Regions from separate parts of the Shewanella sp. SR44-4 genome, predicted to be linked through region 1. Evidence: predicted binding sites of a transcription regulator. Region 1 holds the regulator's gene; each other region holds the start of a gene.

Region 1 (3,255 bases):
GCATGTTTTGCTATTTTACCCAATTTGGTCGAAACCACAGCTAACTTAAACTCGAATTAAGCTGATTTTATCGCGGCAACAGCTGCTAGGCCTGCTTGAATATCGGCCAAGAGGTCATCTGCATCTTCAATACCGACAGATAGTCTCAATAAAGTCTCTTTAATACCAGCCTCTTGCCTTGCTTGTGGGTCCATTGCTCTATGGGTCATAGTGGCCGGAACGGCGACTAAACTTTCCACTCCGCCTAAACTTTCGGCAACACTAAACAACGACAGCGCCTTTAAAAATGCCACCACTTCCGCTTCGCCGCCGATTAACTCAAAACTTAACATAGCGCCAAAGCCTTGTTGTTGTTTTGCCGCAATTTCGTGACCTGGATGGTCTTTTAAACCCGGATAATACACCTTGGCCACCACATCACTGGCGCTGAGTAACTCAACAATCTTTTGTGCATTACGTTGATGCTCACGAATTCGTACCGCTAAAGTACGTAAGCCTCGGAGGGTTAAATAACTGTCAAATGCTGACCCCGTAAGCCCAAGAGTATTTGACCACCAATGTAACAACTCACCCACTTGAGGATCTTTAGCCACTACAGCCCCACCGACCACATCGCTATGACCATTGATGTATTTGGTGGTTGAGTGAATCACAATGTCTGCACCTAATAATAATGGCTGCTGTAATATTGGTGATAAAAAGGTGTTATCGACTGTCACTAGCGCGCCAACGTCATGGCAAGCGATACTAATGGCATTAATGTCTACCACCCGCAATAAAGGATTCGATGGCGTTTCTAACCACACCATTTTCGGTTTTTGAGCTATCGCTTTGCTCAGCGCTTGCGCATCAGTTTGATCAACAACCAATAACTTAAATTGGCCTTTTTTGGCCAAGTTAGTAAATAAGCGGTAACTGCCACCATAACAATCGTGCGGCACAACCAATAAATCCTCTGGGCCAAGTAAGCTAGTCACCAATGTAATCGCCGCCATGCCGGTACATGTCACCACGCCGGTAGCACCTTGCTCGAGTTTGGCGAGTGCGTCACCTAAAATACATCGAGTAGGATTACCCGAACGACTGTAATCAAACTCGCGCGGATTATTGTGGCCATCGAATGAATAATTGGTCGATAAATAAATCGGTGGCACGATAGCACCATGTTGTGTGTCTGTTTCAATACCTTGGCGAACGGCCAATGTGGCGTTTTGATGCTTAGTCATGGTAACTCCTAAAATTTCACAAACACACAAAGAGATGTCTAGACGTCCAAATTTACCTAAGAGATCCCCATCCGTCAACTTAAATAGACGTTTAGACGTCTAAACATCAAGAAATCTATTTGCAATCGGGATTAAATAGTAGCAATAATTTGACTAGAGATTGTAACGGTTTAAAATCTGCAGCGTATTTATCGTTAAGGGTAAGTTAATGACTGAGTGGAATGGCGAATATATCAGCCCATATGCCGAGCACGGCAAAAAAAATGAACAAGTAAAAAAAATTACGGTTTCTATCCCTTTAAAAGTATTAAAAGTACTGACGGATGAGCGGACGCGTCGCCAGATAAATAATCTGCGCCATGCAACTAACAGTGAACTGCTATGCGAAGCATTTTTGCATGCGTACACAGGTCAACCATTACCTTATGACGGTGATCTATCAAAAGATCAGCCTGATAGCATTCCAAGTGAAGCGAAAAAGTTAATGGATGATATGGGTATCGAGTGGGAAGAGCTCGAATAATTCACTGATTAGTCAATACCTCACAGACTTTGAAACGACCCTAATAAGAAGTCGTCATGTTTTTAAAGAGAACTTATGATGTCATTTATCGATCCAACGACCTTGATACTGGCATCGATTATCGTGTTTTTTGGCGCGCTAACCCAAAGCTTAATTGGCTTTGGGTTAGCCGTTGTTGCTAGCCCGCTGCTGTATATTGTTAATCCTCAATTAGTTCCTGTTCCTATTATTGTTATGGGCTTTGCCATTTCTGCAATGACCTTATTTAGAGAACGCGGTCATCTACAATTTAATGGTTTGCAATATGCCTTACTCGGGCGGATCCCTGGGGGGTTTTTAGGCGCTGGATTATTGCTGTTTGCCCCACAAGCCATACTAGGCTTAGTGATTGCAGGCATTGTGTTTATTGCTGTTATTCTTAGCATCTTTCGCTTTACCGCCCCTATTAATCGCCTCAGTTTATTTATCGCTGGGGTATTTTCAGGCATATTTGGCAATATCGCTGCTATCGGTGGTCCACCAATGGCCATTTTGCTTGCAGGCCAAGACCCAGGTCAGTTTAGAGCGGCATTATCTGCCTTTTTCGTGTTTAGCTCATTAATTGCCTTAGCTATTCTAACCATCGTCGGCTTAGTTGAAGTGAAGCATTTATGGCTATCACTGCTATTATTGCCTTCAGTCGTTGCTGGTTATCTTGTCTCAGGTAGATTAATTGGCCGCGTTGATAAAGATAAAACCCGCATAGTCACCTTAGTGTTATGTAGTATTAGTGCCACTGTGTTAGTGATTATGTCGACCAACACGTTAATGAGCTAATCAGCTATTCTGTACCTGTAAACAAAACCAGCCATCAATGGGCTTGTTCGCTAATAATGATTAAAATCTTCCCCTTCTATTTATCAAGCAGTCTATTTCTCACCTAAAAACGCCATCAATAAGTATCAAAAAAACCACTTTTATCTCCTCTAGCAAAATCCTCATCTTGGCGCAATAGATCCACATCACACTAGTTCATTAGATTTCTTTCAATTAACTTTTTTTCAATTAGATTTTTCTCATGGATATGATCTACTTCAAATTAACACTACTCACTTTTAGGTAACATTGTTTACAGCAAATAAATAATTAAATGCTGTTAATGCACAACCCTAATAAGCCCGACAGAGGACAAAATGATGAACACTTACATTAAAGTTGGTATCGCAGTTGCTATGGCATTATCACTTGGCACCCAAGTGATGGCCGCAGATGGTGGTAATCCTAAAAAAGGTAAGCACCTGTACAAAAAAGAATGTAAAGCCTGCCACAGCGCTAACAGTGAAGGTCCTGAATTAACCCCAATGACCAAAACCATGAGCCAATGGGATCGTTTCTTTACTCGTGATAAGCACAAAGCTAAACCTGCCGTTTTTGAAGCCTTATCAGAAAAAGACATAAAAGATATTCAACAGTTTTTATATGACCACGCCGCCGATTCAGACCAACCAGCTACTTGCGGCTAAATCA
Region 2 (3,255 bases), on a different contig from region 1:
TTGGGCCATCTTCGCCTTGACCGATTGAATCATGGGTATAAACGAAAATGTTTTGAATGCCCATTAATGCTGACATACGTACCGCGTTACGTGCGTACTCCATGAACATCATGAAAGTTGCGCCATAGTTAATAAAACCACCATGTAACGACGCGCCGTTCATAATACCGCTCATACCGAATTCACGTACACCGTAATAGATGTAGTTACCGGCAGGATCGTCTTGAATACCTTTTGAACCAGACCAAAGCGTTAAATTAGAACCGGCTAAGTCAGCGCTACCGCCAAGTAATTCAGGCAACATAGCACCAAAGAAACCAATTGAATTTTGAGACGCTTTACGACTCGCAATACCTTCGGCTTTATCTTGGCTTTCTTGGATAAAGGCTTGTGCTTTTGCTTCAAAATCTGCAGGTAAGTCACCTTTTAATACGCGACGTTCATATTCTGCAGCCAGTTCAGGGAACGCAACTTGGTAAGCAGCAAACTTGTCATTCCATAATGACTCGTTAGCAACACCTTTATGTTTAGCATCCCAACCAGCATAAACATCAGATGGGATTTCAAAAGGAGCGTGTGGCCAGTTTAAGAACTCACGAGCTGCTGCAATTTCAGCATCACCTAATGGTGCACCATGACAATCATGGCTACCCGACTTGTTAGGCGAACCAAAACCAATAATGGTTTTACAGCAAATCATCGATGGCTTATCTGTTACAGATTTAGCTTGTTCAATCGCGGCGCGGATAGCATCAGGATTATGACCATCTACATCGGCAATAACGTGCCAGCCATAGGCTTCAAAACGCTTAGGAGTGTCATCAGTGAACCAGCCTTCAACATGACCATCGATAGAAATACCGTTGTCATCCCAAAATGCGACTAACTTTCCAAGGCCTAATGTTCCGGCTAATGAACTGACTTCGTGAGAAATACCTTCCATTAAACAGCCATCACCTAAGAAACAGTAGGTGAAGTGATCGACGATATCGTGACCTGGACGGTTAAACTGAGCCGCCAAGGTTTTTTCCGCAATAGCCATACCAACAGCATTACTCAAACCAGCGCCTAAAGGACCGGTTGTAGTTTCAACACCAGGGGTATAACCATATTCAGGATGACCAGGCGTTTTTGAATGCAGCTGACGGAATTGCTTTAGCTCTTCAATAGGCAATTCATAGCCAGTTAAATGCAATAAAGAGTATATAAGCATAGAGCCATGACCGTTTGACAGAACAAAACGATCGCGATCGACCCAGTTAGGATTAGTTGGATTGTGCTTTAGAAAATCATTCCATAGCACTTCGGCGATATCTGCCATCCCCATTGGGGCACCTGGATGACCAGAGTTAGCTTTTTGAACCGCATCCATACTTAGGGCGCGAATAGCGTTAGCGAGTACTTTACGAGATGACATGCTCTCTCCTGCTTGTTTGTAAGGTCTAACGGGCAATTGTGAAGCCATATTTTCCCCTACAAGGCGATGTGACGCAAATTAAAATTTTTCGGGTTTCTTTTTAACCGTTAAATAAACGGTGATTTCATACAATGCCAATAAATAAACATCGTAAATACAGCACCAAATGGTCATCATGACCATAACATGAGATAAATACAGAGTAATTATTTATTGCCACTTATAAATAAAAAGTATCGTGATTGGCAGAGCTATGGCTCTGATTAGGCAATATAATCTCTAATCTATCAAAAACATTGTCTATTTTTATGATAAATACACCGCGCAAGTCGATGAGCATTTAAATAAAGCAATATGAATCAAACACTTGATTTTTCACCAGTATAAACATATCTATGATTAACAAAAAAAATTATGCTCCATTGCACAATTCTCCAGTTAAATTCGTACAAAGGGGTGTTATCAAATTAGATTTCGACTAAAATAGACGTCTAGACGTATATTCAAATGCAACCAACGAGATTCTCCTATTATGGCAAAGCACTTGTTTACCTCTGAGTCTGTCTCAGAAGGTCATCCAGATAAAATCGCCGATCAGATTTCTGATGCGGTATTAGACGCAATACTTGAGCAAGATCCAAAGGCTCGTGTTGCGTGCGAAACGTATGTCAAAACCGGTATGGTATTAGTGGGCGGTGAAGTCACCACTTCTGCTTGGGTAGACATTGAAGAAATTACCCGTAAAACCGTACGCGAAATCGGTTACACCAATTCAGATATGGGTTTTGATGCTGATTCATGTGCGGTACTTAATGCCATAGGCAAACAGTCACCAGACATCAATCAAGGTGTTGATCGTTCAGACCCTGCAGAGCAAGGTGCTGGTGATCAGGGTTTAATGTTTGGTTATGCCAGCAATGAAACTGATGTATTAATGCCTGCACCGATTACTTACGCGCACAAATTAGTTAAGCGTCAGTCTGAAGTACGCAAAGACGGCACACTGCCTTGGTTACGCCCAGATGCTAAAAGCCAGGTAACGTTTGCTTATGATGATGGCAAAATCATCGGTATTGATGCGATTGTATTATCAACTCAACATCGTGAAGACGTGAGTCAAGCTGATTTAATTGAAGCGGTAATGGAAACTATCATCAAGCCGGTATTACCTGCTCAATGGTTAAACAAAGACACTAAATACTTTATCAACCCTACTGGTCGCTTTGTGATTGGTGGCCCTGTTGGTGATTGTGGTTTAACAGGTCGTAAAATTATTGTAGATACCTACGGCGGTATGGCTCGTCACGGTGGTGGTGCTTTCTCTGGTAAAGACCCATCAAAAGTAGACCGTAGTGCGGCTTATGCTGCACGTTATGTAGCTAAAAATATCGTTGCTGCTGGTCTAGCTGACCGTTGTGAGCTACAAGTGTCATATGCTATTGGTGTTGCAGAGCCAACGTCTATTAGTATTGAAACATTCGGTACCGGTAAAGTATCAGAAGAAGTATTGATTAAATTAATACGCCAACACTTCGAATTACGTCCATACGGCTTAACAGCAATGCTAGATTTGGCACGCCCAATCTATCAGCAAACTGCTGCTTATGGCCACTTTGGCCGAGATATCTTCCCTTGGGAAGCGACTGATAAAGCTGAAGCACTTCGTGCAGATGCAGGTTTATAATCAGCCAGCATAATTATCGTCTTAAGCTAGTGTCTGTATTAAGCTAACACGATAAAAAATAAAACCGCCAACTGGCGGTTTTATTTTATCTATCATTGGCAATACAATGATTTGATCTAAACATTTAATCTCAACATTTAATCTCAACAATGGC
Region 3 (3,255 bases), on a different contig from region 1:
GGATTCGTGCGGGCAATGTACATGTTGATTATTTAGCTGGAGCTAATTGGCAAAAGCGTGCCGCGGTTGAAACTGCCGGTTTTGGTATAGGTACAGCTGCTGGTTTATGGGGGGGAGGTCAAGTCGTAGCAGCCGGCCTAGGTGTTGCTATGCTAGCTACGCCTGTTGGATGGGTCATTATTATCGGTACTGCCATTACGGTTGGAGTTGTAGCGGCTAAAGGTGGAGATATTGCTGGGAAATGGGCTGCCAATAAAGCCTATAATATCGGAGATTGGCTTAATAGCCTGTAAAGGAGGTATTCATGTCAGAACTATCAACTGAAGACTGGATGGGTATATTTTTTTTTATTACCTTCTGTATGTGGAGTATTGCTGTACTTTTGTTTGGCCGAATTACCGTTAAGCATATTGAGCGCGAAATGGCAAAAGAGGACATATTGCCGGCAGAATGGGATAAAGGCATAGGTATGAGATACCCCGCTTATGCGAGTATTATCATGCGCCCTAACGCTAAAAGGCATGCTTCTATTGTTGACATAGAAGCTACCAAGCGCTTTAGTCGAAAAGTCGACTGGTATTTGGCTGTATTTGTACAGATCTCTAGTGTTGTGTTTTTTACTCTTATGTTCACTGTTGCTTATCTATACGGCCCTGATAACTAGCAAAATTGGTTGCCTTAATATTTAGATACGACGATAACAATCGGTATTGTGGTGACTAAGGCCGGTAATGGGATTGGGATATTCGGAGCTAATAAAGCCTTTAATTTAGGTGACTGATTAAATAGCCTATAGCGAGGGATTTATGTTAGAACTATCAACTGAAAGCTGGATGGCTGTAGTGTTTTTTATTGTATTGCTTATATGAGGTACTGCCATATTTTTATTTGGCCGCATTACTATTAAACATCTTGAGCAAGAAATGTTGAAAGAAGGGATAGAGCCCCCAGCTTGGGATAAAGGTATTGGTGCACGAATGGTTGCTTACGCTGGGGTTATAGCTTGGCCCAACCTCAAACGTCATGCTTCTCTTGTTAATATTGAAGCGACAAAGCGCTTTAGTCGAAGCAAAGACAAAAAACTTGCGTGGTTCTACATTATTTCTTTGGTAAGTATTTTTACTCTTGGATTAATTATTTACTATCTATATATCCATAAGAGTTAGTAGTGTTACTGGGTGATTGATTTTACATCGATGAGTAATATTAAGTAAAAGCTAACAAAAACATCTATCCTCTGCCGTTGCTCAAATAGGGTGTTTTTGTTTCATTGTTGAAATAAGGACATCTCTCTTATTTCAACAATGTGTCGTAAACTCAAAAATCTCAGTGATTTTGGTTGATCACGAATAAGAAAAGTACTATTTATCTCAATCCAATTAGTAAACCAAGTGACAGGTTGGTAAATTATTTTTTTCTAAATAATTCTGGTGGTATTCCTCGGCAATGTGGAATGTTTGTATCGGTACAATTTCAGTCACAATATGACGCTGTCCCCATTTACCGCTTCGTGCTAATGCCAGCTTTGAGCTTTCAGCTTGGGCTTTTTGCTCTTTATCGTGAAAAAAAATCGTGCTGCGATATTGAGTACCAATGTCACCGCCCTGCATATTCAGCATGGTTGGGTTGTGATTTTTCCAAAAAGTGTCCAACAAGTCGTCGTAACTGACGATTTCTGGATCAAACTCAACTTGAACCACTTCTGCGTGACCAGTTGAACCCGTCTTCACTTCTTTATATGTGGTCGCACTGTCTTTGCCACCCATGTAGCCACACGTTGCGTTACTGACGCCGTTAATTTCACGGAAAAAATATTCAACACCCCAAAAACAGCCTGCACCAAATGTTGCTAACGCCATGACATACCCTTAAAACAAATTATAGAAGTCTAGATGGCTACAATTGTGTTGAATATTGTGTAGTTTTGCAAGCAAACTTTTATTAATAAATAAATCTAACATATGCCACCAATAAAATAGCGTTTGGCTATGATAGAATCCGCGACAATAGGCAGTAATAGTTAACATCGTTTTACGTCAAAGTTAACTACGCCATATAATAATGAGACAAGGAGTTGATAGTGTTATCTGACCTGATGATAAACCATGATTTTTTAGCCTATACCTTAGCCAATCCAAATCAATTACCTGAAGCATCTGATTTTATGTTGGCAGATCATACCCGTGTAGATGTATGGGATACGGGAGTGATTGTATTTACTCCGGCTAATGCAACCAAAGATATCGTGCTGTCTTGTGCTGTGCACGGTAATGAAACTGCACCGATTGAAATCTGTAATCAACTCATTAAAGATTTGCTCAGCCAACGAATTGTTGCCAAGCAGCGAGTGATGTTTTTAATTGGTAATCCGGCCGCGATCATCAATAAAACCCGTTTTATTGATGAAAACATGAATCGTCTATTTAGTGGCGCGCATTCTAAAGGCGAGGGCTTAAGCCATCCGGAGCGTCACCGAGCAAAAGCGTTAGAGCAATACGTGGCAGACTTTTTCAATGCCAATAATGACAATCAGCGTATTCATTACGACTTACATACTGCTATTCGTGCTTCTAAGCATGAAAAGTTTGCCATATACCCATACCGTCCTGGCCGTGCTTTTAGCGGTGAACAAATTATGTTTTTGGCGGCATGTGGCGTTGATACTATGTTGTTTCACCACGAACCAACAACGACGTTTAGTTATTATTCGTCAGAGCAATTTCAAGCAGATGCTTTTACTGTGGAATTAGGCAAAGTAATGCCATTTGGCCAAAATGATATGAGTCGTTTTGCACAAACTCATACTATGCTTGAAAAGTTGATTACTGAAACTGAGTTAGCACCTGTTGAGTTCGACCCTAGCAAGGTCAATTTGTATAAGGTATCGCGCTCTATTAACAAGCACTTTGATAATTTTGAATTTAGCTTTGCAGGCGATGCAGAAAACTTCAGTGCCTTTAGTCAGGGCGAGGTATTAGCGACAGAAGGCGGGAAGCAAATCACAGTCGAGCAACCATTAGAAGCGATCGTATTTCCTAATGAGAACGTGCCGGTTGGCCAACGTACGGTGTTGTGTTTAGTACCCGCGTTGAACGAAACTATTATCTAGTCGTAAAGCAATATATACATGTCAATCGCGAGTAAAATGCGTTTACAGTGAGAGTAAGTATTGATAGGTAGTTTACGTTAACGTAATGTCTACTCGCATAGTATAAATAGAGCCATGTTTATGTTGAACATGGCTCAACAATAACA

The links. Region 1 encodes MetJ, which represses methionine synthesis genes. Its sites were predicted from a motif close to TAGACGTCTAGACGTCTA; they were not measured.
Region 2: metK (methionine adenosyltransferase) is a predicted target of MetJ. The motif match lies at 1,902-1,919, and genes of this name have one in related genera.
Region 3: msrA (peptide-methionine (S)-S-oxide reductase MsrA) is a predicted target of MetJ. The motif match lies at 1,882-1,899, and genes of this name have one in related genera.

What each region holds. Positions count from the first base shown of each region.
Region 1 covers NZ_JACJDU010000041.1:18,020-21,274, forward strand. Annotated here, with positions in the region: gene metB (cystathionine gamma-synthase) at 57-1,226, opposite strand; gene metJ (met regulon transcriptional regulator MetJ) at 1,435-1,749, shown strand; gene H5125_RS16660 (sulfite exporter TauE/SafE family protein) at 1,825-2,565, shown strand; gene H5125_RS16665 (cytochrome c) at 2,922-3,251, shown strand.
Region 2 covers NZ_JACJDU010000001.1:236,090-239,344, reverse strand. Annotated here, with positions in the region: gene tkt (transketolase) at 1-1,417, opposite strand, end outside; gene metK (methionine adenosyltransferase) at 1,950-3,101, shown strand.
Region 3 covers NZ_JACJDU010000039.1:26,939-30,193, forward strand. Annotated here, with positions in the region: gene H5125_RS16250 (hypothetical protein) at 1-293, shown strand, start outside; gene H5125_RS16255 (hypothetical protein) at 305-664, shown strand; gene H5125_RS16260 (hypothetical protein) at 924-1,166, shown strand; gene msrA (peptide-methionine (S)-S-oxide reductase MsrA) at 1,380-1,859, opposite strand; gene astE (succinylglutamate desuccinylase) at 2,081-3,109, shown strand.